DNA from 3 places in the Acidaminococcus fermentans DSM 20731 genome. Region 2 is predicted to be linked to each of the others. Evidence: riboswitches for the same ligand, from Rfam matches in the RefSeq annotation. Region 2 holds a riboswitch; each other region holds the start of a gene.
The links. A riboswitch is a leader RNA that binds a small molecule or an ion and turns the genes downstream of it on or off. The one in region 2 is predicted to bind S-adenosylmethionine.
Positions count from the first base shown of each region.

Region 1: linked by a shared signal. The riboswitch ahead of metK (methionine adenosyltransferase) and the one ahead of ACFER_RS06020 (methionine ABC transporter ATP-binding protein) in region 2 are both predicted to bind S-adenosylmethionine.
Region 3: linked by a shared signal. The riboswitch ahead of ACFER_RS04160 (MetQ/NlpA family ABC transporter substrate-binding protein) and the one ahead of ACFER_RS06020 (methionine ABC transporter ATP-binding protein) in region 2 are both predicted to bind S-adenosylmethionine.

Region 1 is NC_013740.1:353,946-364,224, reverse strand. Features, by position in the region: gene def (peptide deformylase) at 1-51, opposite strand, end outside; gene priA (primosomal protein N') at 205-2,598, opposite strand; gene metK (methionine adenosyltransferase) at 2,600-3,778, opposite strand; SAM riboswitch class I at 3,831-3,939, opposite strand; gene citC ([citrate (pro-3S)-lyase] ligase) at 3,998-5,044, opposite strand; gene ACFER_RS01615 (lactate utilization protein) at 5,136-5,765, opposite strand; gene ACFER_RS01610 (rubredoxin-like domain-containing protein) at 5,853-6,401, opposite strand; gene ACFER_RS01605 (precorrin-2 dehydrogenase/sirohydrochlorin ferrochelatase family protein) at 6,549-7,127, opposite strand; gene cobA (uroporphyrinogen-III C-methyltransferase) at 7,124-8,593, opposite strand; gene hemC (hydroxymethylbilane synthase) at 8,580-9,446, opposite strand; gene ACFER_RS01590 (biotin transporter BioY) at 9,448-10,008, opposite strand.
Region 2 is NC_013740.1:1,302,202-1,312,480, reverse strand. Features, by position in the region: gene ACFER_RS06055 (type II secretion system F family protein) at 1-411, shown strand, start outside; gene ACFER_RS06050 (Flp family type IVb pilin) at 497-718, shown strand; gene ACFER_RS10865 (TadE/TadG family type IV pilus assembly protein) at 853-1,284, shown strand; gene ACFER_RS06040 (TadA family conjugal transfer-associated ATPase) at 1,336-2,736, shown strand; gene ACFER_RS06035 (type II secretion system F family protein) at 2,739-3,668, shown strand; gene ACFER_RS06030 (DUF192 domain-containing protein) at 3,741-4,091, shown strand; gene ACFER_RS06025 (methionine ABC transporter permease) at 4,176-4,838, opposite strand; gene ACFER_RS06020 (methionine ABC transporter ATP-binding protein) at 4,828-5,865, opposite strand; SAM riboswitch class I at 5,936-6,045, opposite strand; gene ACFER_RS06015 (MBL fold metallo-hydrolase) at 6,344-7,204, opposite strand; gene ACFER_RS06010 (Lrp/AsnC family transcriptional regulator) at 7,341-7,802, shown strand; gene ACFER_RS06005 (type I restriction-modification system subunit M) at 8,239-10,279, shown strand, end outside.
Region 3 is NC_013740.1:909,156-919,434, forward strand. Features, by position in the region: gene ACFER_RS04120 (Y-family DNA polymerase) at 1-102, shown strand, start outside; gene ACFER_RS04125 (hypothetical protein) at 99-302, shown strand; gene argC (N-acetyl-gamma-glutamyl-phosphate reductase) at 418-1,344, shown strand; gene ACFER_RS11750 (3-hydroxyacyl-CoA dehydrogenase NAD-binding domain-containing protein) at 1,458-2,846, shown strand; gene ACFER_RS04145 (Crp/Fnr family transcriptional regulator) at 2,843-3,535, shown strand; gene pflA (pyruvate formate-lyase-activating protein) at 3,709-4,440, shown strand; gene pflB (formate C-acetyltransferase) at 4,552-6,831, shown strand; SAM riboswitch class I at 6,910-7,009, shown strand; gene ACFER_RS04160 (MetQ/NlpA family ABC transporter substrate-binding protein) at 7,101-7,922, shown strand; gene ACFER_RS04165 (M20/M25/M40 family metallo-hydrolase) at 7,944-9,275, shown strand; gene ACFER_RS04170 (RluA family pseudouridine synthase) at 9,277-10,161, shown strand.

The DNA.
Region 1 (10,279 bases), 950 kb from region 2:
CTTCTCCCGAAGGATCGGGGCCCCGACTTTCACAATGTCATAGATTGCCATATATCATCGACTCCTATCGCAATTTTTACTTTCTATTATACCATAGGACATGGAAAAGGGGGGGTGTGAAAAAAATTCACACCCCCCAGTCGCGGGTCACGGGTCGCGAGCCGCGACTCCAACAAGGAGCTGTTGCCCATGCAACAGCTCCCCCTACACCACACTGATGGGATCCACGTCAAAATACACATTGGGCAGTTCCCGGTATTCTGACTGGCGGAGCCATTCTTTCACCGGTTTCATCCGGGGGCTTTTCAGCAGCACGTTGATCCGGTAGATCTGGTTCACCCGGGCCACAATGGCCGGGAAAGGTCCCAGGATCTCCAGGGGATGCCCGCTTTCCAGCTGCCAGGCCTCCAGGGCGTTCACCAGTTTCTGGGCAATGGCCAGGGCCTCTTCCTCCTTTTTGTGGAGGACGGTGATCTTCAACATCCGGGTAAAGGGCGGATAGCTCAGTTCCTTCCGCTGCTCCAGTTCCATTTTGGCGAAGCCTTCATAATCCTGCCTGGCCGCCAGCTGGAGGATGGGATTTTCTGCATCATAGGCCTGGAAGATCACTTCCCCCGGCTTATCCCCCCGGCCGGCCCGGCCGGCTGCCTGGGTCAGCAGGGCAAAGCACCGTTCTCCGCTGCGGAAATCCGGCAGGTTCAGCTGGGAATCCGCACTGAGCACCCCCACCAGGGTCACATTGGGGATATCGTGGCCCTTGGCCACCATCTGGGTCCCCAGCAGCACATTGTACAGTCCGCTGCGGAAGGCCTGGAGGATCTGCTCATGGGCGAATTTTCCGCTGGTGGAATCCTGATCCATGCGCAGGGGCTTCACTCCCGGACACAGCTCCCGGATTTCCCGTTCCGCCTTTTCTGTCCCGGTCCCGAAGAACCGGATCCGGGGACTGCCGCAGTAGGGACATTTGGTGGGCACCGGTTCCGTATAGCCGCAGTAATGGCATTCCATCAGCTGCTCCCGGGCATGGTACACCAGGGAAACCGCACAGTTGGGACAGCTGAGGGATTCCCCGCAGTCCCGGCACAGGACAAAGGTGGAAAAGCCCCGGCGGTTCAAGAGGACAATGGCCTGTTCCCCGTTCTGCACCACATGCTCCAGCCGGGTCCGCAGGGCTTCGGAAAGCACCGTCCGGTTCCCCTGATGGAGCTCTTCCCGCATATCCACAATCGAGACTTTGGGCAGATGGCTGCCGGACCTGGCCCGATGGGTCAGCCGAAGGAGGGTATAGCCCCCCTTTTCTGCCAGATAATACGATTCCAGGTCGGGGGTAGCCGATCCCAGCACCACCGGCACCTTCCGGTAATGGGCCCGGTACTGGGCCACCAGCCGGGCATGATAGCTGGGCCGTTCTTCCTGTTTGTAGGTTCCTTCATGCTCTTCATCGATAAGGATCAGTCCCAGATCCGCAAAGGGGCAGAACACCGCCGACCGCACCCCGATCAGGACCCGGGCCTGGCCGGACCGCATCCGGCTCCACACATCCCCCCGCTCACTGGCGGAAAGACGGCTGTGGGCCACCGCCACTCCGGCTCCGAACCATGCCTTGAACCGTTTGACGATCTGCCCGGTGAGGGCGATTTCCGGCACCAGCACCATCACCTGCTGGCCAGCCTGGAGTGCTCTGGCCGCCAGCCGCAGATAGACTTCCGTCTTGCCGCTGCCGGTGATGCCCTGGAGCAGGAAGGTCCGGGCTTCCCGGTTTTCCCGGGCTGCGTCCACTGCCTGGATGGCCGCCTGCTGTTCCTCCGTCAGTTCCAGGGTTTCTTTCCGGGCTTCCAGGCCCTGATAGCTGTCCCGGAGGACCCGCCGCCTGCCTTCCAGCAGCCACCCCTTCCGGACCAGATTCCGCAGGACGGCGGAGGTGATGCCCCGGGCTTCCAGTTCTCCGGCACTGGCGGTCTTTCCATACGGCAAAAGGTCCAGGGCAGCCTGCTGGCTTTTGCCCCGGACCTCTCCGTTTTCCTGTGCGGCCAGTCCTTCCGGCGTTGCTGTGAAGGTCCGTTCGGTTTTTTCCCGCAGTTTGTATTTCACATCGTAGGAAAGGACCACCGCCTTCCGGGCGATCAGTCCCTTCAGGGCCGTCTCTCCCCCGGGGATCCGGCGGATGGCCTTCCGGGGCAGCGGCCCCTTCAGTGTCAGGAAATCATACAGTTCCTGCTCTGGCCGGGACAATCCTTCCGCTTCCGGCACCGGCACGTATTTCCCCACTGCCGCCAGGCTTTTCCGGCCTGGAATGAACAGGCGCAGGGCTTCCGCCAGGGTGCACAGGTAATACTGGGACAGCCAGTAGGCCGTGGCCAGCATCTCACTGTCGAACCAGGGTTCCGTCCCCACCACATCCGCAATATCCTTCAGTTCCCGGGACAGATCCGGTTCCCGGTCCTCTTCCACAATAAAGCCTTCCAGCAGCTGCTGGCCGAAAGGCACCACCACCCGCCAGCCCTGGCCCAGGAAATCCAGGGTTTCCGGCACATGATAGGTGAACTGCCGGAAAATGTTTTTGGCAGGCAGATTGATGGCAACCTTGGCGTATTCCATCTTATTCCAGTGCTTTTTTCAGCACATCCACTTTATCCAGCCGTTCCCAGGGCAGATCCACATCGGTCCTGCCGAAATGGCCATAGGCCGCCGTCTGCCGATAAATGGGCCGGCGCAGGTCCAGGCTCCGGATGATCCCGGCCGGGGTCAGGGAGAAGTTCTTTTCGATCAGTTCCACGATTTTTTCTTCCGGAATGGCCGCCGTACCAAAGGTATTCACACTGATGGATACAGGACGGGCCACCCCGATGGCATAGGCCAGCTGGATTTCGCATTTTTTGGCCAGGCCGGCAGCCACCACGTTCTTGGCCACATACCGGGCTGCATAGGCGGCACTCCGGTCCACCTTGGTGGCATCCTTCCCGGAGAAGGCGCCACCCCCGTGACGGGCCATGCCCCCGTAGGTGTCCACGATGATCTTCCGGCCGGTAAGACCGGAATCCCCCTGGGGCCCGCCGATGACGAACCGGCCGGTGGGGTTGATGTGATAGATGGTCCTGTCATCCAACAGGCTGGCAGGCACCACCGGACGGACCACCTGTTCCAGGATATCCTTCCGCAGCTGTTCCATGGTGATTTCCGGGCTGTGCTGGGCAGAAACCACAATGGTATCCACCCGTACGGGCTGGTCATCCTCATATTCCACCGTTACCTGGGTCTTGCCATCCGGGCGGAGATAAGGCAGGGTACCGTCTTTCCGCACCTGGGCCAGCCGGCGGGCCAGCTTGTGGGCCAGGGAAATGGGCAGGGGCATGTATTCCGGGGTTTCATCGGTGGCATACCCGAACATCATGCCCTGGTCACCGGCACCGATTTTTTCCGTTTCATCCTGGGCACCCTGTTTGGATTCGTCCGATTCATCCACCCCCTGGGCAATGTCCGGAGACTGTTCATCGATGGAAATCAGCACCCCGCAGGTGGAACCGTCAAAGCCGTACTTGGCCCGGTCATAGCCAATATCGATCACCGTCTGGCGGGCGATCTTGGCAATGTCCACATAGCAGCTGGTGGAAATTTCCCCTACAATATGGATCTGGCCGGTGGCCACCAGGGTTTCGCAGGCAACCCTGGCATCCGGGTCCTGTTCCAGGATAGCGTCCAGCACCGCATCAGAAATCTGATCGGCGATTTTGTCAGGATGGCCTTCCGTAACGGATTCAGACGTAAATACTTTTTTCATTGTTTCCTCCTTGCACAAAAAAAATACTCCCAAAATGAGAGCACTTATAGGACTCTCATCTTACAATCGACAAACCGCATTGCAGGAATTAGCACCGTTGGCCACAGGCCATGGTTGCTGTGGTTTCATAGGGCCATTCCCTCCGCCACTCTTGATGAGCTGTATTCGATTTAGCTTTGTAATTATAACAAATACAGTAGGGAAATGCAAGACGGGCCCTTAATAGTGGACCACGTCCTGCTCTTTCCGGATCCGTTCCAGGATGGGACGGGCAGCCTCGCTCTGGAGGAATTCCAGGGTGGTGGCAGGCACCTGTTCCCGGACCAGTGCCCAGTTCCCTTCCTGGAGCGCCTTCCGGACGATGGATGCACTGACCACCTGGCCCTGTTCTTCCCGGCGGGGCACCACGATGCACTGGATGCCGGCTTCCGGCAGCCGCCGCTGCATCACCTGGTTGTACAGGCCGGTCACCACACTGGTGGGCTCTTCCCCCACATACCGGACGGTAATGCCCAGCCGATGGGCGATTTTGGTAAAGATGGCCAGATCCAGATTGGCATGGCTGGCGATCACCGCTTCCGCATCCTTCTGGAAATAGCTGGGGAAGGTAGCCTGGCTGATGATGTAGGGGCCGCTGTCATGATACCGGAGATTGGACAGATGGCGGGTGCCCTCCTGGATCAGCTGTTTCCGCACGGCATAGGGGAACAGGCTGGCATCCTCGCTGACCATGAACAGATGGACCAGATCATTTTCCGCCGCGGCTTTTTCCACCAGATACTGGTGCCCCAGGGTAAAGGGATTGGCGTTCATGACAATGGCTGCCACTTTGGGCGCTTCCACCCGGCTCCGGGCCAGATTGTCCAGGTAACTGGAAAAGCCGTCCTTCCGGTTTTCCATAAAGACGATCTGGTCTTCGATCCGGGCGATCTCATAGAATCCCAGATCGCCGAAAAATTTGGCGGAACTGCATTTGGTATAGAGGAAAAGATGGAGGTTGCCCCGTTCATACTGGTATTGGACCAGGTGGGAAACGATTTCATTCATCAGCCCTTCTCCCTGGTGATGATGGTCCACGGCCATGCAGCGCAGGGTGTTGCCGAAACAGCTGCCGGTGGCAATGGCATGGTAGTCATTGTCGAACATCACACAGGTATAATCCAGGTTGGCATCCCGGCGGATCCCCTCCTGCTCCAGCAAGGCATCCACCTGGGCATTGGTCCGCTTGTCGGAAGGATATACTTGGGAAATAAAATAATCAGACATTCTGGTCTCCTTCAGGTTTCAAAGTCCTATCATTATATCACAAAAAAGAGAACGGAGTGGTTGGTCCGCCAACTTCCGTTCTCTTCTCCTGTCAGAACCCCAATTGGTCATTGACCAGGATCACATGGATCCGCTCCGGGTGCCGGGCGTACCGGGTAATGAGGATTTCACAGCAACGGGTTTCCGGCGCTTTGCAGTGGGAACAGAACCCGGTGGTCCGGCAGGGAGTCTGGATGTCGAACTTCTGGGCGCAGACTGCAGCCGCCGTATTCTCCGCCCGGTCCAGGGCCGTTTCCAGGCTGGAGCACACCTTGTTCAGGCTCACCAGGAACAGCACGTGATGGGGCCCGTAGGAAATGGCGGATACCCGGTTCCCGTTGCCGTCGATGTTCACCAGGATCCCGTCCCGGGTCATGGCGTTGCAGCTGGCCAGATACCAGTCCGCATCATAGGCTTTCAGATGGGCCGGACGCCGGGAGGGATATTCCTCCCGGTCGATGAACGTCCAGTTCCCCGCCTTCAGCCGTTCCACCAGGCCGCTTTCCCGTACGGTGGTACTGCCCCCCATGGTCACCACACTGCCCTGGGGAATCAGTTCCAGGGCCTTCTGCACCGCTTCTTCCACATTGGCGGCATAGTATCCCTTCATGTTCCGGGATGCCAGCCCCCGGATCGCCACCTGGGCCAGCAGTTCATTCCGTCTTCTCAGTGCTTCCTGCATGTCATTTCCCCCTCATCCAGCATTTTCCTTTCATTGTACCATAGAAAAAGGGGCTGTTGCCCACGCAACAGCCCCTTTTTGTCTTTTTTATTTTGCGAAGTAACGGGCCAGCAGACCATCGAATACACGGCCGTGACGGGCTTCGTCCTTGGCCATTTCATGGACGGTGTCATGGATGGCATCGTAGCCCAGCTGTTTGGCCAGGGTGGCGATTTCCTTCTTGCCGGCGCAGGCACCCTGTTCGGCGGCAGCCCGCATTTCCAGGTTCTTCTTGGTGCTGTCGGTGACCACTTCGCCCAGCAGTTCAGCGAATTTGGCAGCGTGTTCCGCTTCTTCGAAAGCGATCCGTTTGTAGGCTTCCGCCACTTCCGGATACCCTTCCCGGTCAGCCACACGGCTCATGGCCAGGTACATGCCCACTTCGGAGCATTCACCAGTGAAGTGCTGACGCAGGCCTTCCAGCACCCGTTCATCCACGCCCTTGGCAACGCCAACCACGTGTTCATCAGCGTATTCCTTTACGCCTTCTTTCAGTTCATCGAATTTATCTTTCGGGGCGCCGCACTGCGGGCATTTTTCCGGAGCTTCGTCCCCTTCATACACATAACCGCACACTCTGCAAATGAATTTTTTCATACGATTTTCCTCCCCTGAATATCCGGTTCCTTTTTAAGGAACTGGTATTTATTGATAGTAGTTATCTCTTACGGTTATTATTATAGCAGACTGTTAAAATAATGCAAGTCTTTCTGGAAAATATTTTTCCATTTCTACTATTTTCTTTTACAGAGTGTGTTCCTGGCTCTCCAACAGGGACCGTAGCTTGTCCTGGAGCCGTTTTTTCCGTTTGTCCGGATTCGTTTCTTCCCCTTTCAGCTGTTTCCGGAAGGCTCCCATCTGCTCATTGATCCATCCCAGGCCGGCCGGAAGCACCTGGCGGATCTTCTCCTTTACATACTGGGTCACAAGGGGGCTCCGTCCGCCGCTGCTGACGGCACAGACCACTTCCCCCTCCCGGAGCAGCGCCGGGAAATAGAAAGAACAAAGTTCCGGATCATCCACCACATTCACCGGGATCCGTCTCTGCCGGCAGAGGCGGCTGACCTGCCCGTTCACCGTCCGGCAGTCCGTAGCCGCCACCACCAGGGTCCAGTCCGACTGTTCCAGGTCCGCCCCGGAAAAAGGACGCCGCTCCACCTGGACCGGCAGCTGTTCCAGTTCCGGCAGCACCTCCGGCGCCACCACCCGGACACAGGCCCCGAAATCCACCAGGATCCGGGCCTTGTGGAAAGCGGTCCGGCCGCCTCCCACCAGCAGCACCGGTGCCTGGTCCAATTGGATCATCAGGGGAAAATAACTCATGGCCGGCTTCCTTTCTTTTCCAGAGCATCCCGGATGCCGGCCGCCGAATGGATGGCCGCCGTTTCCACCTGGCTGCATCCGGCTTCCCGGGCAGCCCGGGCCGTAACCGGTCCGATGCACAGCACCCTGGTTTCCGGAGCCAGGGTAAACCGCCGGAAAAACTCCCGGACCCCCCGGCCGCTGCCAAAGATCATCACCTGAGGTGCCAGGCGGGTTTCCGCCCCGGTCAGGATTTTCCGGGTACGGATCCGGTAAAGAGGCACATCCCGGTATTTCCGTCCCGCCCTGTCCAGTTCCCGGACCAGATCCGGGGATCCTTCTTCCGCCCGGAGCAGAAGACAGCGGTCCCCGGCTTCCAGGGTTTCTCCCAGAAGCCGTCCCAGGTCTTCCGCCGTAAACACCTCCGGCATCAGATCCGCCTGGAATCCCTGATCAGCCAGTTCTTCCGCCGTACCCTGGCCGATACAGGCAAACCGCACCTGTCCCAACCGCCGGAAATCCTGCCGGGCAGACCGGAACCAGCGGAAAAACAGCCGGACCCCGTTCCGGCTGGTAAAGACCAGCCAGCCATACCGGTCAAAATCTTCCGGGATATTCTGGAACAAGGGTTCCAGCTCCAGGATGGGCAGTTCCGTGACCGTTTTTCCAACCGACGCCAGGGCTCTGGCCACTTCTCCGCAAAATACCGGGGTCCCGGTGACCAGGATCTTTTCCGGATCGTCTTCCCGGGCAGGCCGAAGTCCCAATCCGGCTACAGGACCCACCAGGATAATGGCCGGGGCAAAGGCTCCCTGAGCCCGGGCTTTTTCCGGCAGATCCGCCAGGGTCCCGTCGAGGCGGATTTCCTGAGAAGTGTATCCCCCGCACAGGATGCTGGCCGGTGTATCCGGTGCCTTTCCTTCCAGGATCAGCCGGCGGCAGATGGTTTCCAGCCGTTCCAGCCCCATCAGGAAAACCAGAGTCCCCTGCAGCCGGGCCAGGGCCTGCCAGTCCTCTTCCTGCCCGTCCCGGGTGTGGCCGGTGACCACGGTAAAGGACCGGGCCAGCCCCCGGTGGGTCACCGGAATCCCGAAATGTTCCGGCACGGCAATGGAAGAACTGACACCGGGCACCACATGCCAGGAAATCCCCGCGGCCTGGAGCGCCAGGGCTTCCTCCCCGCCCCGGCCAAAGACGAAGCTGTCCCCGCCTTTCAGCCGCACCACCATCTTCCCTTCCCGGGCCTTCCGGATCAGCAGACCGTTGATGGACTCCTGATCCATGCTGTGACGGCCGCTGCGTTTGCCCACCGGCAGCCATTCCGCCCGGGGATTGATTTCCCGGAGTCCGTCCAGGGGCACCAGGGCATCGTACAGCACGGTGTGGGCCCGGGCCAGGGTTTCCCGCCCTTCCCGGGTCAGCAGACCCCTGCCGCAGCCGGCTCCCACCAGCCACACTTCGCCTGCCGGGCCTTTATTTTCGGTCATACAGTTCCTCCTTCAGGGAAGCACACAGGGCCTTCCCTTCTTTCTCCATTCCCAGCCGCCGGGCCCGTTTCCCGTCCACCATGGCCAGCAGTTCCATCCGGCCGCTTTTCAGCAGCCGGCAGTGGATTCCCACCGGACGGGAACAGTCCACTTTCATGCTGGTGAACAGCTGCCGCTCCCACTGGAACCGCCGCCAGGTTTCCGGATCGGATATCTGCTGGAGCAGCCGGACCAGTTCCCGGTCCTTCTGCCGGCATTCCACTCCGATGATGCCCTGACAGCCGGCCGGGATCACCTGCTCCGTGGAAAGAGGTCTGATCTGGAACTGTTCCATATCCAGGGCCAGCCGTTGGATACCGGCCATGGCCAGCACAATGGCATCATATTCTCCCCGTTCCAGTTTGTGGAGCCGGGTGGTCACATTGCCCCGGATATCCCGGAAAACCAGTTCCGGCAGCACCCGGCTGATTTCCCGGATCCGCCGGGGACTCCCGGTCCCCACCACGGAGCCCGCTTCCAGTTTCCGTTCCTTCAGCAGCACCAGGGCATCCCGGGGATCCGCCTGTGAAGGCGTCCCGGCGATCACCAGCCCGGACGCCAGCTGGTAGGGAAGATCCTTGGCACTGTGGACGGCGATATCCGCTTCGCCGCTGAGCAGTTCCCGTTCGATTTCCCGGACGAAGATCCCCCGGCCGCCGATTTTCACCAGAGCATGGATCCGGTCCCGGTCCCCGGCCGTGGTGATGGTCCGGATTTCCGTCTCCACCCCCGCTTCCTCCAGGAGCCGGCATACAATATGGGTCTGTGCCAGGGCAAGGCGGCTGCCCCGGGTGGCCACAATCAGTTTTTTCATCTTATCTCCTTACCATGGGTGCCAGCTTCCGATAGACCAGGACGGCCAGGGCACAAAGGACCCAATCCGGCAGCACCGTACTCAGGAACCAGATCTCCAGCAGCCGTACCAGTCCGATGCCTCCGGTATTCTGGAGCACCAGATTGAACATCACATCATAATAGACCAGCCCGCAGGCATAGTAGACCATTTCTCCGCCAAAGGCTGCCCCCAGCAGCCGTTTCAGCCCGGCCCGGGACGGATTGCCCGCCAGCAGACCGGTCATCCAGGCCGCACAGGGAAACCCCAGCAGAAAGCCAAAAGTGGGCTTCATCAGATACCCCAGTCCCCCGCCATGGGCAAAGACCGGCAGCCCTGCCAGCCCCAGGACCAGATAGGCCAGGACGCTGAGGAACCCCAGCCGGCGGCCCAGGAAAAGACCTGCCAGCACGGCCACAAAAATCTGCAGGGAAATGGTCACCTGCCAGATTCCCAGGGGTACCATGATATGGATGAACGCTCCCACGGCCATCAGAGCCGTAAACAAGCCGCAAAGGGCCAACGGTGCATGGTTTTCCTTCATGTACTTCTCTCCTTGTGTCCCTTCTCGAAAAAGCAGAGGAAAGGACGGTGATATCTTTTCTATTATAACAGGGATCGTCTTTTTGCACCGTTGTTTTTCCTACAAATTTCTTTCTTTTGGAATTATCTATTTCTTTTATAATAATCATAAGTGAACCTGCTGTTATTTTTCCCGACTATTTTGTATATAATGTATACAATACAAGACATTACTGGGTAGGAAGTACAGGATATTTTTGTCCTGGCTGTACCCCCAGGTTGGGAGGAACATC
Region 2 (10,279 bases):
TTCGCCAATGTGATGCGGAATACCTCTCTGGGCCGGACCATGGAGGATGCCCTCCAGGAAATGGACCAGCGGGTGGGCAACGAGGATTTTTCCCTGGTGATCACCGCAGTGCTGATCCAGCAGCAGGTGGGGGGCAATCTGGCCACCATCCTGGATACCATCCGGGAAACCATCAGTGAACGGATCCGGCTCCGCCGGGAAGTGGGAACACTGACGGCTCAGGGGAAATTTTCCGGATTGGTGCTGACCTGTATTCCTGTGGCTCTGGGACTGTTTTTTGCGGTTACTTCTCCGGAATACCTGAAACCCCTGCTGACCACCAGCATTGGCAAAATGGCCATTGGGGCAGCCGTGGTGATGGAAATCATTGGCTACCTGATTATCAGCCGGATCGTGGACATCAAGATTTAACATGTCCCCTGAATTTTGGTAAAAAGGGACTTTCCCTTTTTATAAATACTGCAATTGTACAAACTTACTCAAGGAGGTGAAAACTATGATTACCATGGCAAAGATGATGTACGATATGTACATTAAACCCCGTCTGGGTGAAAAAGGCCAGGACATGGTGGAATATGCCCTGATGCTGGCCATCATCGTTGGGATTGGCTGGCTGATTTATCAGCAGACTAACCTGGCTGGTCAAATCAACAATGTATTTAACAATGCCGGCAACCTGATGACAGAGGCAGCAGCTAAAAACTCTAAAGGGCAATGATCTATTGATTGTCGCATTGGTTTTACAGCCAAAGAACTCCTGCTCTTGCAGGAGTTCTTTCGAAAGGGCGTCAGCTCCGGCTGGTGCCTTTTCGAAAGAACAGTAGAAAAATAACAACGAAAGGGGGAACCACCATGAAACGGCAAAGGGGACAGGATATCATCGAATTTGCCATTCTGGTCCCTCTTTTTTTTCTCATCCTGCTTGCCATGTGTGCTTTCGGGATGTTCTTCAGTGATTACATCACCTTCAACAATGTGGCCCGGTCCGTGGCCCGGGAGGCGGTGGTCCGGGAGCCCGGGGACAACTGGGACAATGTGCGGAACCGGAACTTCGACGAATACAAAACTGTGGGGAACCTGTACAATCTGACCAGTGTGGACAACATCACCATCCAGCAGACTACGGTGGATGGGTCTCCTTCGGTGACGGTGACGGTGCAGGCCCCCATCAAAACCCAGGGGGCTTTCTTTTCCAACCTGGCCTGGGCAGGGCTGCTCCAGGGCAGCGACCTGAAGACCATGAAGGCTACCTACACCATGTACGACGAAAATCAGCAAAAATAAGAAATGAACCGCCGGATCCGGGGACCTGGCGGAAACAAGGGGGATACGGCGTTGAAACTGCTGGAACGGCTGGGACGGAAAACTGAACAAGGCAAGCCCGAGGTCCGGGAGAATCCCATATTTGCCGGACGGGCGGCAGATGCCCGGGAAGAAGAATACCAGAACCTGAAGGTTACCGTCCACCGGGCCATTGTGGATGAAATGAGTGCGGAACAGCAGCGGGTACTGGATTCTGCCACCCACAGCCGCCAGGAAATCGAAAATGTGATTTCCGGCTATGTCCAGCGGGTGCTGGAGCACAATCCCTTTGTGGTGCCCCGGGGGGAACGGGCCCGGCTGGTATCGGACATCTGCGACGAAATCCTGGGCCTGGGGCCCATCGAACCCTTCCTGAAGGACGACAGCATCACCGAAGTGATGGTGAACGGGCCCAAGAAGATCTATGTGGAACGGATGGGGAAACTCCACCTTACGGGAGCCCAGTTCCACGACAACAATCATCTGATGGCCATCATCGACAAGATCGTCACCCCCATCGGCCGGCATGTGGATGAAGCCTCGCCTCTGGTGGATGCCCGTCTCCAGGACGGCAGCCGGGTGAACGTGGTGATCCCGCCTCTTTCCCTGATCGGCCCCTGTGTGACCATCCGGAAATTCTCCCGGACGCCACTTTCTGTGGAGAATCTCATATCCTTTGGCACTTTGTCGGAAGAAATGGCCATTTTCCTCCGGGCCTGCGTGAATGCCAAACTGAATGTAATGATCAGCGGCGGTACCGGTTCCGGTAAAACCACCACCCTGAACGTGCTCAGTTCCTTCATCCCTCATGATGAACGGATCGTGACCATTGAAGACGCGGCGGAACTGCGGCTGGAACAGCCCCATGTGGTGACCCTGGAAGCCCGGCCTGCCAACATTGAAGGCAAAGGGGCCGTGACCATCCGGGACCTGGTGAAGAACTCCCTGCGGATGCGCCCGGACCGGATCATCGTAGGGGAAGTCCGCGGGGGCGAAGCCCTGGACATGCTCCAGGCCATGAATACGGGCCACGAAGGGTCTTTGACCACCGCCCACGCCAACAGCCCCCGGGATGTACTGTCCCGTCTGGAAACCATGGTGCTCATGAGCGGCCTGGACCTGCCGGTACGGGCCATCCGGGACCAGATTTCTTCGGCTCTGGACCTGATCATCCATCAGGAGCGGATCCAGGACGGATCCCGGAAAATCACCTATATTACGGAAGTCCAGAAGATGGAAGGGGATGTGATCGTCCTCCAGGACCTGTTCCGGTATGTCCAGACCGGGTTTGACGAAAGCGGCAAGGCTCTGGGGGAATTCCGTCCCACCGGGCTCCAGCCCCAGTTCCTGAGCAAGTTCAAATCTCACAATGTGGAATATCCGGCCTTTATGCAGAAGGCCCGGCCGGGGATTGACTGGGAAGAAGGTGACTGACCATGCTGGCACTGTCTCTTTCCATTGCCTTGGCGCTGTTCTTCTATCTATCCCTGTCGGTGCTGGCCCTGAAGAAGATCCAGGGCGAAGAAGTGAAGCGCCGGCTGGAAACCTTCCGGGAAGAAGAAAAGCCCCAGGAAGCAGAGGACAATCCCAATGACCTGAAGAAGATCCCCCTGTACCAGCGGACCATTGGCCGGCTGCTGGCCCAGGCCATGGACTTTTTCTCCAAATTCGCTCCTTCAGCCCTGCCCCAGATGATGGAACAGCGGATCATCCTGGCCGGGAAGCAGGGGATCTGGAAGCCCCGGACCCTGGTGGGCATCTGGTTCGTTTCCATGATTTTCTGGGGGTTCCAGGGGTTCCGGTACACCACCGGCCATCCCATGAGCACCTTCGGGGGCCTTGTATTGATCTGGGGATGTCTGCTGTTCGGAGCCATGCTGCCTTTCGGGGTGCTGAACCATATCATCCGGAACCGGCAGACGAAGATTATCCGGCAGCTGCCGGATGTGCTGGATCTGCTGTCCATTTCCGTCCAGGCCGGTCTGTCGCTGGACGGGGCCATGCGAAAAGTGGTGGAACGGATGGAAGGCCCTCTGATCGATGAATTCCGCCGGATGCTCCGGGATGTGCGGATGGGCATGACCCGCCGCCGGTCCATGCAGCTGATGGCCAGGCGGTGTGATGTGCAGGATGTGTACCTGTTCGTCATGTCCGTGGTCCAGTCAGAACGGCTGGGAGCTTCCATGTCCGATACCCTGGTGATCCAGGCGGACAACATGCGGGACCTGCGGAGACAGCGGGCCAGGACCCAGGCCATGAAGGCACCGGTGAAGATGATCTTCCCCCTGGTGTTCTGCATTTTCCCCGCCATTTTCGTGGTGGTGCTGTTGCCGTCGCTGATTTCCCTGATGCAGGGGATGAAATGAGAAAGCGGGGCTGTTGCAGGAGCAACAGCCCCGTCGTACGTCATGGGGTCATACGCCGAAGGAGAAAATAAATTGTCCAAACAGGAAACCTGGTCCTTTGGGGACCATGCTGAAATCCGGATTGCTGTGGAAATCGCTGACACCTGGTGGGGACGGTTCCGGGGGCTGATGCTGCGGAAGCCTTTGCCTCCGGCTGCGGGCCTGTGGCTGAACCCCACCAACAGCATCCACATGTGCTTCATGGGGTTTGCCATCGATGCGGTGTATTTCAACGACCGGATGGAAATCGTGAAAATCGTCAAAAACCTCCACCCCTGGCTGGGTCTTTCCGCCTGCCTGAAGGCCACTTCCGTGCTGGAAATGAAAGCCGGAGAAGCGGACCGGCTGGGGATGAAGGTGGGGATGAAGCGGATTGTTGCATAAGCAACAATCCCTGTCAACGGTCAGCTGTCAAAATGGCCCGCCCGGGCGGGCAAAAAAAATCCACCCTCGAGGGGTGGATTTTTTTTATTTGATCTTCGTCTTGTTCAACTTGGCCGAAATCTTGTTCCCGATGGTCTGGACCAGCTGGACCAGGGCAATCAGGACGATGACGGTGGCAATCATAGTGTCGGCCTGGAACCGCTGATACCCGTAGCGGATGGCCAGGTCCCCCAGGCCGCCGCCCCCCAGGGCACCGGCCATGGCGCTGGAACCGATCAGGCTGATCACCGCCAGGGTGATGCCCAGCACAATGGAATGCATGGCTTCCGGCAGCAGCACCTTCCAGATGATCTGGAGAGGGGAGGCCCCCATGCTCTGGGCCGCTTCAATGACCCCGGGATCCACTTCCAGCAGGGAGGATTCGATGATCCGGGAAATGAACGGGGTGCAGGAAATGGTCAGAGGCACGATGGCGGCGGTGGTGCCGATGGAAGACCCCACTATGATCCGGGTGAGGGGAATGATGGCCACCATCAGGATAATGAAAGGCACGGACCGGAGGGCGTTGACAATGGAGCCCAGGGTTTTGTGGAGAGCCGCATTTTCCTTGATGTGGCCTTTTCCGGTAATGGTCAGGATCACCCCCAGGGGGATGCCGAACAGGGATGCAATGGCCGCAGAGAGGGCCACCATGTAGAGGGTCTCTCCCAGGGCCTTAATCAGCAGATGGATCATATTAGGAGACATAACCGATCACCTCGTCTTTGACTTTTCTTTCGTGGAGGTAATCCAGGGCTTTCTTCAGATGGGCCTCGTCCCCTTCCACTTCAATGAGCAGGGTCCCGAAGGGGGTATCCTGCAGGGTTTCAATGTTGGCCGTGAGGATGTTCACGTTGGTATCGTATTCTTTGATCAGCACGGAAACAATGGGCTCTCCGGCGCTGTCCCCGATGAAGCTCAGGCTGACCAGGGCCTTGTCTCCGGCTTTGTAATCCTTGTGGATGTCCAGTTTCCTGACGAAATCAGGCAGGTCGTTGTGCTGGATGCTGGCCACGAATTCCCGGGTGGTGGCTTTCTGGGGGTTGGTGAAAATATCCACCATGGACCCCTGTTCGATGATTTCCCCGTTTTCAATGACGGCGACCCGGTCGCAGATTTCTTTCACCACATTCATCTGGTGGGTGATCATGACGATGGTGATGTGGAGCCGTTTGTTGATGTCCCGGAGCAGGTTCAGGATGCTTTCCGTGGTCTGGGGATCCAGGGCGGAAGTGGCTTCATCGCAGAGCAGCACTTTGGGATCGCTGGCCAGGGCCCGGGCGATGCCCACCCGCTGTTTCTGGCCCCCGGACAGCTGGCTGGGGTAGTGGTCCGCCCGGTCTTTCAGGCCCACCAGGTCCAGCAGGGGTTCCACTTTCTTCTGGATGGCGGCTTTGTCCAGCCCCTGGATTTCCAGAGGGAAGGCAATGTTGCCGAAAACCGTGCGGCTGGACAGCAGGTTGAAATGCTGGAAGATCATGCCGATGTTCTGCCGGGCCTTCCGCAGCTGTTCTTCGCCCAGGGCGGTCATTTCCTGGCCGTCCACGATCACCTTGCCGCTGGTGGGTTTTTCCAGCATGTTGATGCACCGGACCAGGGTGCTTTTGCCGGCCCCGGAAAGGCCGATGATGCCGAAGATCTCACCTTCGTTGATGGTCAGATTGATGTCTTTCAGGGCGTGCAGGTCGCCGGAAGACGTATGATAGATTTTGTCGATGTGCTGCAGTTCTATCAAGGGGGTTCACCTCCGTAAAAATAAAAATTCCCCTTCATGAAAATGAAGAGGAATCAGTTGAGCTCACTCATCTTCATCTTTCAGGCAGTGCCTGATGGACTTAGCACCGTTCAGCCAATAGAAGCGCTGATGGTTGCCGTAACTTCATAGGGCCAGTCCCTCCGTTACTCTGGATGAATTCTGTGCGTATTAAATGATACCGTATAAAGTACAGTTTGTCAATGGGAATTGGGCCATTAAGTGCAGAAAGAAGAGTGCAGAGGGGGATGGAAGGAGCGAGCAGTCTTGAGGAGATTGCGGGCCTGTTTTATCGATATGTAATGTTTTAGAATAAGTCGGAATGGGAACCTGTACGAAAAAGGAACAATTCCAGTACAACGATTTTAAGGACTGCTGCACGTCACATTACGTGCAACAGCCCCCATTTATCACGCTGTTGCACGCGATTTCACATGCAACAGCTCACTTTGTTACGTTCTTATTTATCAAAATTTATTATCTGTCCATCATCCGGTACAGCTACCTGTTTGTCTATCTTTCTGCTATGGACAAAGTCGCGCATATTCTTGCGTGATATGGTGCAATGGTTAATGGCATCCATATGCACCGCTACAATTTTGGCATTTGGCATTCTCGTTGCCGCTCTGCCTACATCTTCTGTACCCATAATAATGGAATCATTGTAGCAGATGGACTTAGCATAACCAGTATTCATAATCAGAATATCGGGCTGACGATTTTGCAGCGTTTTATCAACCCGGGCCGTCCAGACTGTATCGCCCATCAGGTAAGTAGTTTTTTCACCGGGAGCAGCAAAGACCACGCCCATACTTTCTCCGAGCAGTGCGCTGTAAGCGGGATTGGCATACATCTCTTCCGTGCCATGCGTGCCTTCTACTCTGGTCAGGCGCACCCCTTGGAACTCGATATCCCGATCCAGCACCTGAATATTGCGGAAACCTTCCTTGCGAATTTCAGTAGCGTCCTTATCATCCTGCACAAATACAGGAATATCTTTGTTGATGAACTGCTGAGCTACTTCATCCCAATGGTCAAGATGGGTATGCGTGACAATTAACGCATCAACATCCTTTAATACATCCTCCTTTGATTCGGGCAAGTCCACCTTGGGATTGCGCACCTCACTGTTAAAAGAACCAGCAAAGCCTTCATAACGGCCTTTTTCTGCCAGCATGGGGTCTATCAAAAATACCGTATCGTTGTACGCCAGTTTGCCCGTAGCATTGCGTACATGCTGGTAAGAAACCTGTGCAAAGGCACTGCCCGTCATCATCGTCATTCCCAAGAATGCAGCCAGTAAAGTTTTTCTCCACTTCATTTCATTTCCTCCTCTGAATCACAATTTAATTTACATTGTGATTATACTTTGCTAGAATTTTACTTACGATACAGGATTTCAAGAGATGCAGACAAATCACTTGAAATTTTCAAGTTTTCAAGTTAGGAGCATTGCCATGAATTTTTTACCTGCCAACAACAAAAAAATTGACAAAACTGACCATGAAATCCTCAGCATTCTGCATAAAGAGGCCAGAATTTCCATGACTGAACTGGGAAAACGCGTTCATTTAACCAGTCAGGCGGTCAGGAATCGTCTTGACCGCCTGACTGATTTGGGCGTTGTCCATCACTATACCGTGAATGTCAACTGCCCCGTATATGGTTATAAAACACATGCCCTTATAAAAATAACCCCACACAGCGGTTTTATGAAGTCCCTGTTGGATTATCTTACTCAGTGCCACTGCCATATCAACCACTGTTATCAGATAACTGGTGCTCAAACACTGTCCATCGACAGTTATTTTACGGACGAGGCCGAATTGCAGGAATTTATTGACACAATCCAAAAATGGGGGGATTATGAAATCGAATTGGTATTAAGGGACATCTTACTCTCTGAAGGTGATGAATGATTTTTTTCTGTAACAGACACATTCACTATCCGCAGACATAAGATTTTGTGTGGTTTCCGTCAGGCTTTCCCAAACACCAAGGCTGACAGTGATACCATTTATCTGCTACGGCACTACGGGGGCGCGAGGCTGGAGAGGCGCATGAACTGGGGATAACAGAAACATATGAAGTAAATTTACATTCAGATACAGGAAAACTTGCTCGCAGGAAAGGGTACGGCAAGGGAGATGGTCCGTGGCGGGAGTCCTGCCACGGCTTTTTTCTTTAGTTGTCCTAAAATTAGCACAGCGGCTATGTTATAATAAACCATAGTATTAACAATGGAGAAACGCATTGAAAACAGCCAATGTAGTGGCTGCACCGGCAATCAGCCATGATAAAGTCTTTGACAAAATAAAAAATTATTAATAACTAGCAAAGTAAGGAGATATCAAAATGAATAAACAAAAACTGGCTTCCAAAATCTGGGAAAGCGCCAATAAGATGCGTTCTAAAATTGAAGCCAATGAATATAAAGATTATATACTGGGATTTATTTTCTATAAATATCTGTCCGACCAAGAAGAACGGTACCTGCTGCAGCGGGATTACCGTCCGGAGGATATCCGTGACTATGTGAACGAGGAAGATGCGGAAACGGTTCAAATGGTCCAGGACAATTTGGGCTATTTTATTGCTTATAAAGACATGTTTTCTACTTGGCTGAGCATGGGAAGAGACTTTACTGTAGACAATGTCCGTACGGCTCTCAGTTCTTTTACCCGTTTGATTTCTCCTACGCATAAACTGGTATTTGATAAAATTTTTAATACACTGGAAACCGGGTTAAGCAAACTGGGAGAAAATACCAAATCCCAGACCAAAGCGGTGCGAGACCTGCTTCAGTTAATCAAAGATATTCCCATGGATGGGAAACAGGATTATGATGTGCTGGGTTTTATTTATGAATATTTAATCAGTCAGTTTGCAGCCAATGCCGGGAAAAAAGCCGGGGAATTCTATACCCCCCATGAAGTTTCTCAGTTGATGTCAGAAATCATTGCCCACTATCTTCAGGGCCGGGAAGAAATTTCCATCTATGATCCTACATCAGGGTCCGGATCTTTGCTGATCAACATAGGGCATGCAGCGGCCAAGTATATGAAAGATGCCAACAAAATCCGGTATTATGCCCAGGAACTGAAACAAAATACCTATAACCTGACCCGTATGAATCTGGTAATGCGAGGCATCCTGCCTGCCAATATCATTGCCAGGAATGGGGATACACTGGAAGAAGATTGGCCCTATTTTGATGACAGTGATCCCACCGGGACTTACAATCCGCTTTATGTGGATGCGGTGGTCTCGAATCCTCCCTACAGCCAGCAATGGGATCCCAGCGGTAAAGACAATGACCCTCGGTATTCTCGCTTTGGACTGGCTCCCAAATCCAAGGCGGATTATGCATTTTTACTCCACGACCTATATCATCTTAAACCGGACGGCATAATGAATATCGTCCTGCCCCATGGGGTCCTTTTCCGGGGCGGCGAGGAAGGAACCATCCGGAAAAACCTGGTGGAATACAATCATATCGATGCCATAATCGGCCTGCCGGCCAATATCTTTTTCGGCACGGGGATTCCTACCATTATCATGGTACTGCGACAAAAACGGGAGAATACGGATGTATTGATTGTAGATGCTTCTAAGGGTTTTGTGAAAGAAGGAAAAAATAACAAGCTCCGGGCTTCTGACATTCGTCGGATTGTGGATACAGTCATCAGCCGGCGGGATGTACCCCAGTATGCCCGGAAAGTGAGCCGGGAAGAAATCCGTGCCAATGACTACAATCTAAATATTCCGCGGTATGTGGATTCATCAGAGCCTACGGAAAGCTGGGATATCTATGCCACCATGTTTGGCGGTATCCCGGAAAGCGAGCTGGCAGGACTCCAGCCCTACTGGGATACGTTCCCTACTTTAAAAGAGGAGCTTTTTGTCACTTGTCAGGGATACGCTCAGCTGAAAAATCCGGATATCCGAAAGACAGTGGAAAACAATCTGGCCGTAAGAGATTTTCAAGAAAAATTTACCCAGAATTTCAAGGATTTCCCCCAATATCTGCACCATACCCTGATTGACGGAATGGAGAAAATTTCCATTGCCCAGGCGGAAGAAGATGCTACCCAGGAGCTTTTTCGGCATTTTTCCACAGTTCCTCTTCTGGATCCCTATGAAGCTTATGAATTATTCCATAACCAGTATGGACGGATTGCCGGCGATCTGGAAATCCTCCAGGCAGAGGGACTTTCTGCTGCCAATCAGGTAGACCCTCATATGGTGGTGAAAAAGAAGAATGGCAAGGAAGCAGAAGTCCAGGAAGGCTGGCAGGGACATGTGCTGGCTTTCAGCCTGGTACAGGAGACGTATATGCAGGACCAATTGATCGAGTTGCATAACAAGCAGAACCGGCTACAGGAAATTCCCGAAG
Region 3 (10,279 bases), 390 kb from region 2:
CAGAGCCGGTACGGCAAAAATGTCCTGCTCCGGGGCAGCAACCTGCTCCAGGGAGCCATGACCCGGGAACGGAACGGACAGGTAGGGGGGCATCGGGCATGAAGGACTATGCAGATATGATGGAAATGGATCATCCGGAAATCCCCGGCCACCCCCGGATGCGCCGGAAGCAGCGGGCCGCCCAGTTTGCGCCTTTTGCCGCCCTGAACGGCTATGGGGAACTGGTGGAAGAAGCCATCCGGCAGCAGGAGGAAGCGGTGGAAGCCCAGGTGGAGCGCATCCGGGATCCGGAAAAAGCATAATGTATTTTTATGCACAAAATCCAAATAAAAAATCTGTTCCCTCAGGAGGTTCTGTGCTATAATGGTTCTACTATACAAACTGTGCACCAGATACAGCAGTAAATGAGGGGTGGTCATGATGTTTAAAGTGTTTATCGATGGCGGCGAAGGGACGACTGGTCTGCGGCTGGCCCAGCGGCTGAAGCAGCGGAAGGATATCGAACTCCTTTCCATCAGTGCGGATCTCCGGAAGAACCTGGATGCCCGTCTGGAAAAAATCGACATGGCCGATGTGGCCTTCCTGTGCCTGCCGGATGCTGCTTCCCGGGAAGTGGCGGCGGCCGCCAGGGATTGTGACACCAAGATCATCGACACCTCCACGGCCTTCCGGTGTGATCCCAACTGGGCTTACGGATTCCCGGAACTGGGACCGTCCTATTTCCATGCCATCCAGGAAAGCTGCCGGATTTCCAACCCGGGCTGCCATGCCACCGGCTCCATTGCTGTGCTGGCTCCCCTGGTGAAAGCCGGGCTCATTGCACCGGACGGGCTCTATACCCTGACCTCTCTCACCGGGTATTCCGGCGGGGGCAAGAAAATGATCGCTTCCTATGAAAATCTCCATGACAAGGAACTGGATGCGCCCCGGATCTACGGGCTGAACCAGCAGCACAAGCATCTGCCGGAAATCCTGAAATATGCGGGATTGGAACAGTCTCCCATTTTCCTGCCCATCGTAGCGCCCTACTATGCCGGGATGCTGGTAACGGCCGGATTTGCCATGCCCCAGGACCTGAGCCTGGCAGCGGTACGGAAACTGTATGCGGATTTCTATCGGGATCAGGCTTTCATCACCGTGGTCCAGAACGAGGAACTGCCCAAGATGCTGGGGTCCAATACCCTGGCCGGGAAGGATTCCCTGCGGATCTATGTATGCGGCAACGAGGACCGGTTCACCGTATCCGCCCAGTTCGACAACCTGGGCAAAGGGGCCAGCGGTGCGGCCATTGAGAACATGAACATCGCCATGGGCCTGGATCCGGCAACGGGATTGGAATTGTAAGGTGCTGCGGAGCAGCACCAGCTGGCAGTCACTAGTCACCAGTCACTAGCCGAAAGAGAGAACCCGTCCTTTGGGCCGGGTTCTTTTCATGAGAAGGAAAGAGAGGGACACCCATGGAATACTGGGATATTTACGACAGCAGTAAACAGGTCACCGGCCGGAAAATGGTCCGGAACGACTGGCACATGAAACCGGGAGACTACCATCTGACGGTGCTGGCCCTGATCCGGGACGCCGCAGGACGGATCCTGATCACCCAGCGGAAAGGGGACAAGGAATGGGCTCCCCTGAAATGGGAGATCCCCGGAGGGGGCGTCCGGGCCGGGGAAACTTCCCAGGAGGCGGTTCTCCGGGAAGTGGCGGAAGAAACCGGGCTCCATTTCACCCCGGAACAGGGCCGCTGCATCCATACCTACCGGAGCGACAGCCCGGCCGAACAGAACAATTACTTTGTGGATATTTATGAATTCCGGGGAATTTTTATGCCGGAACAGGTAAAGATCCAGGAGGACGAAGTGGAAAGCTTCCGGCTGGCCACTCCCGGGGAAATCCGGCAGCTGGGAAAACAGGACGATTTCCTCCATTTTCAGAGAATCGAGGGACTTTTGACCATGGACATCAAAAAAATCACCATTGCAGGCGCCGGGACCATGGGCTATTCCATGGCGGATATCTTTGCCCAGAACGGGTATGAAGTGACGCTGTGGAACCATCGGCAGCCCACTCTGGACAAGGCAAAAACGAAGATTTCCCCGGCAGCGGCGGAGAAGATCACCTTCACCACCAGCCTGGACGCCTTCCGGGGCCGGGACCTGATCGTGGAATCCATTGCGGAAAATCTGGACATCAAACTGGATTTCTACCGGCAGATGAGCCTCCTGGCGGATCCGGAAACCATCATCGCCACCAATACCTCCGGCCTGTCCATCAACAAGCTGGCGGAAGCCGTCACCGGTCCGGAACGGTTCCTGGGGATGCACTGGTTCAATCCTCCCACTTTGATCCCCCTGATCGAAATCATCAAAAATGCCAAAACCCGGCCGGATGTGGCCCGGACCATTTATGACCTGTCCCTGGCCATCGGGAAGAAACCGGCCCTGGTGGAAAAGGATGTGCCCGGCTTTGCGGCCAACCGGATCCAACTGGCGGTGCTCCGGGAAGCCCTGGCCCTGGTCCGGGACGGGGTGGTCAGCGTGGAAGGGGCTGACGCGGTGATGAAATACGGCCTGGGCTTCCGGTGGGCCTGCCTGGGGCCCCTGGAAACGGTGGATTTCGGCGGCCTGGATGTGTTCTATCACATCAGCGAATACCTGATGCCGGATCTGGAAGATTCCCATGCCGTGCCGGAACTGCTGGCGAAAAAGTTCCAGGCCGGGGAATACGGGGTGAAGAACGGAAAGGGCTTCTATGATTATGCCGGGGACAAGGCCAGGGAAGCCACCGCCGCCCGGGACAAGAAGCTCCAGGCGGTGTATGACGCCCTGTACGGAGAAAAGAAATGACTGGGAAAGTGCCGGAAGAGTGCAGGAGCTGCCGGGGAGAATGTCTGAAGAACGTGGAATTCCTGGTGGGCCTGCCTCCGGAAAAGGTGACCACCCTGCTGCGCCGGGCGGTGCGGCTGACCCTGCCCAAGGGAGGCTGCCTGTTCCGGGAGGGGGAAGCCTGTGACGCCATCTACATCATCCACCGGGGCCGGGTGAAACTGAGCACCTACGACCAGGACGGACTGGAGCGGATTGCCGGCATCTTTGTGGAACACGATACCATGTGGGAAGGGGTACTGGTCCCCGACAGCCGGTATTCCGCTTCGGCCATTGCCATGACGGAGGTGGAGTACTGCAAGCTGGCCCGGAAAGATTTCGAAGAGGCCATCCAGGAACCGGAAGTGGCCATGCGGATCATTGCCCTTTTGAGCAAGAAGCTCCACGATGCCAACCGGCGGAACCTGCTGAAAAGCATTGCGGACCCCAAGGAACGGGTGGCGGGGCTGCTGCTGTACCGGTACCGGCGGCAGACCAGCGACATCATTACCCTGCGGCTGGACGAAATGGCCGGGCTGATCGCCCTGCGGCCGGAAACCATCAGCCGGAAGCTGAAGGAACTGGAACGGGAAGGGTATGTGAAAAAGACCGGCCAGAGCAGCATCCGGATCCTGGATCCGGACCGGCTCATGGAATTGGTGAATTATTGAAAGAGCTGTCAACGGCCAACGGCCGAAGGAAAGGACCCGCCTGTGGGACGGGTCCTTTTTCAGATTTTGACTGGAATCAAGGAACCTTTTTCCAAAAAGACATACAATGAGACCCATCAAGAGGTACACAATGGTGACCCCTTTGATGGGGTCTTTTTTATCAGGAGGTCATTATGATCCAGGGACGTATCCATTCCATCGAAACCTTCGGGTCCGTAGACGGGCCCGGCACCCGCTTCATCATCTTTGTCCAGGGCTGCCACATGCGCTGCCTGTACTGCCACAATGTGGACACCTGGAAATGCGGCCAGGGAGGCCAGCTGAAAACCGCCGATGAACTGCTGGACCAGGCGGAACGGTACCGGCCCTACTGGGGACCGGAAGGGGGCATCACCGTCAGCGGCGGGGAACCCCTGCTCCAGATGGAGTTCCTGCTGGACCTGTTCCGGAAGGCCAAAGCCCGGGGCATCGGCACCTGCATTGATACGGCCGGCCAGCCCTTTACCCGGAAAGAGCCTTTCTTCAGCCAGTTCCAGCAGCTGATGGAAGTGACGGACATCCTGCTGGTGGATGTGAAGCACATCGACCCGGAAGCCCATAAAAAGCTCACCGGCCAGCCCAATGACAATATCCTGGACCTGTTCCGGTATCTGTCCGATAGCAAAAAGCCCATCTGGGTGCGCCAGGTGCTGGTGCCCGGCTGGACCGATGATCCGGCATCCCTGAAGCGGACCCGGCAGTTCCTGGATACCCTTGCCAATATCCAGCGGGTGGAAGTATTGCCCTACCACAATATGGGGCTGTACAAATGGGAAGAACTGGGCATCCCCAACCAGCTGAAGGACGTGAAGCCCCCCACCCGGGAAGAAGTGGACAAGGCACGGGCGATTTTGAGAGCCATATAAAATCGGTTAGTTTAAACAAACTTGATTCCAGTCAAGGTTTTCAAACAGGAAAAGGGCTATGATTAAGCCATCGAAAACGAAACCATCAGGAACTCAAAAGGAGGATCTGTAATGAACAGCATCAATCAGAATGTTGCATGGAGAGGTTTTAAAGGCGTGAAATGGACGGACGATGTGGATGTCCGGGATTTCATCCAGAACAACTATACCCCGTATGACGGGGACGAAAGCTTCCTGGCAGGGCCTACGGAAGCCACCAACAAACTGTGGGGAAAGGTCCAGGAACTCCAGAAGGAAGAACGGGCCAAAGGCGGCGTGCTGGACTGCGAAACGGAAGTGGTTTCCAGCCTGACGGCGTACGGCCCCGGCTACATCGATGAATCCATGAAGGATCTGGAACAGGTGGTGGGCCTCCAGACCGACAAGCCTCTGAAACGGGCCTTCATGCCCTACGGCGGCATCAAAATGGCGGAAGAAGCGGCGGAAACCTACGGGTACAAAGTGAACCCCAAGTTCCACAAGATTTTCACCGAATACCACAAGACCCACAACCAGGCCGTGTTCGATGCCTACACCGCTGAAATGCGCCGGGCCCGTCACAGCCACATCGTAACCGGTCTGCCCGACACCTACGGCCGGGGCCGGATCGTGGGGGACTACCGGAGAGTGGCTCTCTACGGCATCGACTTCCTGATCAACAAGAAAAACGAAGATCTGGACAACTGCGGCTGCGGCGTCATGACCGACGACATCATCCGGCAGCGGGAAGAACTGGCGGAACAGATCCGGGCCCTGAAACAGATGAAGGAAATGGCCAAAGTCTACGGCTATGACATTTCCGCCCCGGCCAAGAATGCCAAGGAAGCGGTACAATGGCTGTACTTCGGCTACCTGGCTGCCGTGAAGACCCAGAACGGGGCTGCCATGAGCGTGGGCCGGATCTCCACCTTCCTGGATATCTACATCAGCCGTGACCTGGCCGAAGGGACCCTGACCGAAGAGGCGGCCCAGGAACTGATCGACCACCTGACCCTGAAATTCCGTATGGTGAAATTCGCCCGTATCCCGTCCTACAACCAGCTGTTCTCCGGTGACCCGGTATGGGCCACCCTGGAAATGGCCGGCATCGGCATGGACGGCCGGCACATGGTCACCCGGAACGACTTCCGGTTCCTCCATACCCTGGAAAACATGGGGCCTTCTCCGGAACCGAACCTGACTGTGCTGTATTCTTCCGCACTGCCGGATAACTTCAAGAAATACGCTGCCCACATTTCCATCACCACTTCTTCCATCCAGTACGAAAACGACGATGTGATGAAGCCCGTATGGGGCGATGACTACAGCATCTGCTGCTGCGTATCCGCCACCCAGACCGGGAAGGAAATGCAGTTCTTCGGGGCTCGGGCCAACCTGGGCAAATGCCTGCTGTACGCCATCAACGGGGGCAAGGACGAAAAGTTCCTGACCAAGGACGGCAAACACATGCAGGTGGGGCCGGAATATGCGCCCATCACTTCTGAAGTGCTGGATTACGGCGAAGTGATGCACAAATTCGACCTGATGATGGACTGGCTGGCCGGGCTGTACGTGAACATCCTGAACCTGATCCAGTACATGCATGACAAATACTACTATGAAGCGGCTGAAATGGCCCTGATTGACACCGATGTGCGCCGGACCTTTGCCACCGGTATCGCCGGGTTCTCCCATGTGGTGGATTCCCTGTGCGCCATCAAATATGCCAAAGTCTCCACGGTCCGGGATGAATCCGGCCTGGTGGTGGACTACAAGATCGAAGGGGACTTCCCCAAATACGGCAACGATGATCCCCGGGCGGATGAAATCGCCGTGTGGCTGCTGAAGACCTTCATGACCAAGCTGCGGAAACACCACACCTACCGGAATTCCGAAGCCACCACCTCCATCCTGACCATCACCTCCAATGTGGTGTACGGCGGCGCCACCGGTGCCCTGCCTGATGGACGGAAGGCCTATACCCCGTTCGCTCCCGGTGCCAACCCGGCCTACGGTGCGGAACAGAACGGCCTGCTGGCATCCCTGAACTCCGTAGCCAAACTGCCCTACGAATACGCGCTGGACGGGATTTCCAACACCCAGACCATCGCTCCGGAAACCCTGGGCCACAACGAAGAAGAACAGAAAGCCACCCTGGTGCGGGTGATGGACGGTTACTTCGACCAGGGAGCCCACCACCTGAACGTGAACGTGTTCGGTGTGGACAAGCTGATCGACTGCATGGAACATCCGGAAAAACCGGAATACGCCAACTTCACCATCCGGGTATCCGGCTACGCGGTGAAATTCATCGACCTGACAAGAGAACAGCAGCTGGACGTCATCGCCCGCCGCGCCCATCAGAAGATGTAACTGTTCTTGATCAGGTTACAAAAAACCCTTGACTTTCCTAGTGAAGTAGTGTAGAATCAGAACCATCAAAATCACATACCTTCATCGAGAGCAGCAGAGGGATTTGGCCCTATGAAGCTGCGGCAACCCCCGGATGGGAAGGTGCCAATTCCAACAGGGATTCCCTGGCAGATGAAAAAGCGAGCTCAGTCATCAGAAACGCCATCTGTCCAGCAGGTGGCGTTTTTCTTGTGTGGCTTTCGGGAAGGCAAAAAAAGGAGAGATGTTGTATGAAACTGAAGAAATGGATTGCAGCAGCGGTAGCCGTACTGGCTCTGGCCAGCCTGGTCAGCGGCTGCGGCAGCGACAAAAAGGCGGCCGCTCCGGCGGAAAAGAAAACCATCACCGTGGGAATCACTCCCGGGTATTCCGAACAGATCATGGAAGTGGTGAAAAAGGAAGCCGCCAAACAGGGGCTGACGGTGGAAATCAAGACCTTCAGTGACTATGTAACCCCGGACCAGGCCCTGGCCCAGAAGGACATCGACCTGAACTCCTTCCAGCATGAACCCTTTCTGCTGGCCTTCAACAAAAAGAACGGGACCAAACTGGTAAGCATCGGCAAGACCTATCTGGCTCCCCTGAAACTGTATTCCACCAAGATCAAGGACATCAAGGACATCCCGGACGGCGCCAAGATCGCCATCCCCAATGATCCTTCCAACGGTGGCCGGGCCATCCTGATGCTGAGCAAACTGGGCCTGCTGAAAGTGAACCCGGATGTAAAAGCCACGGAACTGACCGTAAACGACATCACCGAAAACCCGAAACACCTGCAGATCCTGGAACTGGAAGCAGCGCAGCTGCCCCGCAGCCTGGATGACACCACGGCCTCCGTCATCAACGCCGGCTATGCCAACAGCGCCAAACTGGCTCCGGAACTGGCCATTGCCAAGGAAGACAACACCAGCCCCTATGTGAACATCATCGCCGCCCGGGAAGAAGACAAGGACAACCCCACCTACAAGAAATTCGTCCAGATCTTCCAGAGCCAGCCGGTAAAGGATTACATCCTGGAAAACTGCAAGGGCAACCTGGAACCTGCCTGGTAATTGAGAAAGAAGGGAACGGCAGTGAATCTTACAAAAGAAGAACAGAAATACGCCGCCCATCTCCAGCGGTTCATCCAGTGCGCCACCGTGTCCAACGCCAATGTGGACCGGGTGGACTGGAGCCAGTTCGAGAAGCTCCATGAAGCGTTCCGGGAATTCTATCCCCATATTTTCAGCCTGATGGAGCTGGATGAAGTGGGCCAGGCCGGCCTTCAGTTCCATCTGAAAGGCAGCGGCAGCGACAAAAAGCCCCTGCTGCTCATGGCCCACCAAGATGTGGTGGAAGTGGGGGACGGTCGCCAGTGGACCTTCGACCCCTTCGGAGGGGAACTGATCGACGGCTGCATCTGCGGCCGGGGCACCACCGACTGCAAGCATCTGCTGCTGGCGGAAATGGAAGCGGTGGAAGCCCTGCTGGCAGAAGGCTGGCGGCCCTCCTATGACCTGTATCTGTCCCTGGGCTACAGCGAGGAAGTGTACCTGGAAAACGATGTGGACGGAGCGGAAAAGCTCACCCGAAACCTGGAACAGAAGGGCATCCGGCTGGGTACCGTGGTGGATGAAGGAGGCGGCCTGTTCCCGGTAGGGGACAAGCTGGAAGCCAAGATCGGAGTGGCAGAAAAATCTCCCGTGAACTTCGAGATCTACGCCAATTCTCCCGGAGGCCATTCCAGCCGTCCGGGAAAGGGCACGGCTCTGGGGACCCTGGCCAAAGCCATTGTGGCCATCGAAAGCCATCCTTTCCCTTACCGGCTCACGCCGCTCACCCTGGCCCATCTCCAGAAAAGTGCCAGGCTCCAGGAAGGCAGCCGCCGGGCCATCTATGCAGATCCGGAAGGCCACTGGAAGGAACTGTGCCAGCTGGCACAGGAAGATCCGGCTCTGGACGCCCTGCTCCACACCACCATTGCCTTTACCATGGCAGAAGCCAGCAAGCAGCCCAATGTGCTGCCCAGCCATGCAGCCGCCCAGATGAGCGTCCGGGTGCTCCAGGGGGATACGGTGGAATCCTGTGAAGGGTATTTCCGCCAGTTCCTGCCGGAAGGGGTGGAAATCCGCCATGTGTCCGGGAAGGATCCGCTGCCCGCCTCCGATCCTCAGGGGTACGGGATCCAGGTGGCGGAAAAAGTCCTGAAGGAGCAGTACGGGGACAAGGTGGACGTGGTGCCGTTTCTGATGCTGGGAGGCACCGACAGCCATTACTACAAGCGGATCGCCGACAATGTGATGCTGTTTTCCGGGTATCGCCGGGATGAACGGTGGGGAGCCGCCCACCAGGTGAACGAAAAGATCCCCGCCGATGCCCTGAAGGGCAGCGTGGACTTTTTCAAGAAATTTCTGCGGTCCTACTGATATGGAACTGAGCTACCAGGTGGACCGGGACCATGCCGGATGCTGTGTACGCCAGGCAGCCCGGGGGCCCATGCACCTTTCGGAAAAACTCTGGCGCAAAATCAAATGGAACGGTACCATCACCGTAAACGGATCCCCGGTTTCCAGTCCTTCTCACAGGCTGGAAGCCGGGGACCGGCTTGTATTCCGCTGGGAAGAAAAAGCGGCGGTGATTCCCGTCCATCTGCCCCTTTCCCTTTTGTATGAAGATGAGGATCTGCTGGTAGTGGACAAGCCGGCAGGGATGCTGATCCATCCCACCTGGTCGGGCGCCCGGGATACCCTGGTCCAGGCCGTGGGAGGGTATTTCCGCCGGACCGGACAGCACTGCGGCATCCATCCGCTGTACCGGCTGGACCGGGATACCACCGGAGTCCTGATGGTGGCCAAATCCGCTTTCGCCAAACACGCCCTGACCCGGGATCACAGCCAGATCTACCGGGAATACCTGGCGGTTTGTGAAGGAAGGTGGGGGATTCCTCAGGGACGAATCGAACATCCCATCGGCCGGGTGGCGGAAGGGGTGGACCGGTGGACCGTGCGGCCCGATGGCCGGCCGGCGGTGACGGAATACCGGATCCTGGAAGAGAACCAGGAATGGACGGTGCTGAAAATCCATCTGCTCACCGGCCGGACCCACCAGATCCGGGTCCATTTTGCCCACGAAGGACACCCGCTGGTGGGGGATCCCCTGTACGGGACAAAAGACGGCCGGATCGCCCGTCAGGCTCTCCACGCCTGGACCGTCCGTTTCCGGCATCCCCGGACCGGAGAAGAGATACTCCTCACCGCACCGATGCCGGGGGATATGGAGGGGCTGCTGGGGGAGAAAAGCAGTGCAGAGTGAAGAGCAGGAAGGCAAATGCCCGGCATTTGCCACCCAAAATGATGAACGATGAACGACAAACGATGAACCCGCAGGATTGCCTGAAAGGACGCTCTGACCTCTCTCCTAAAATATGATA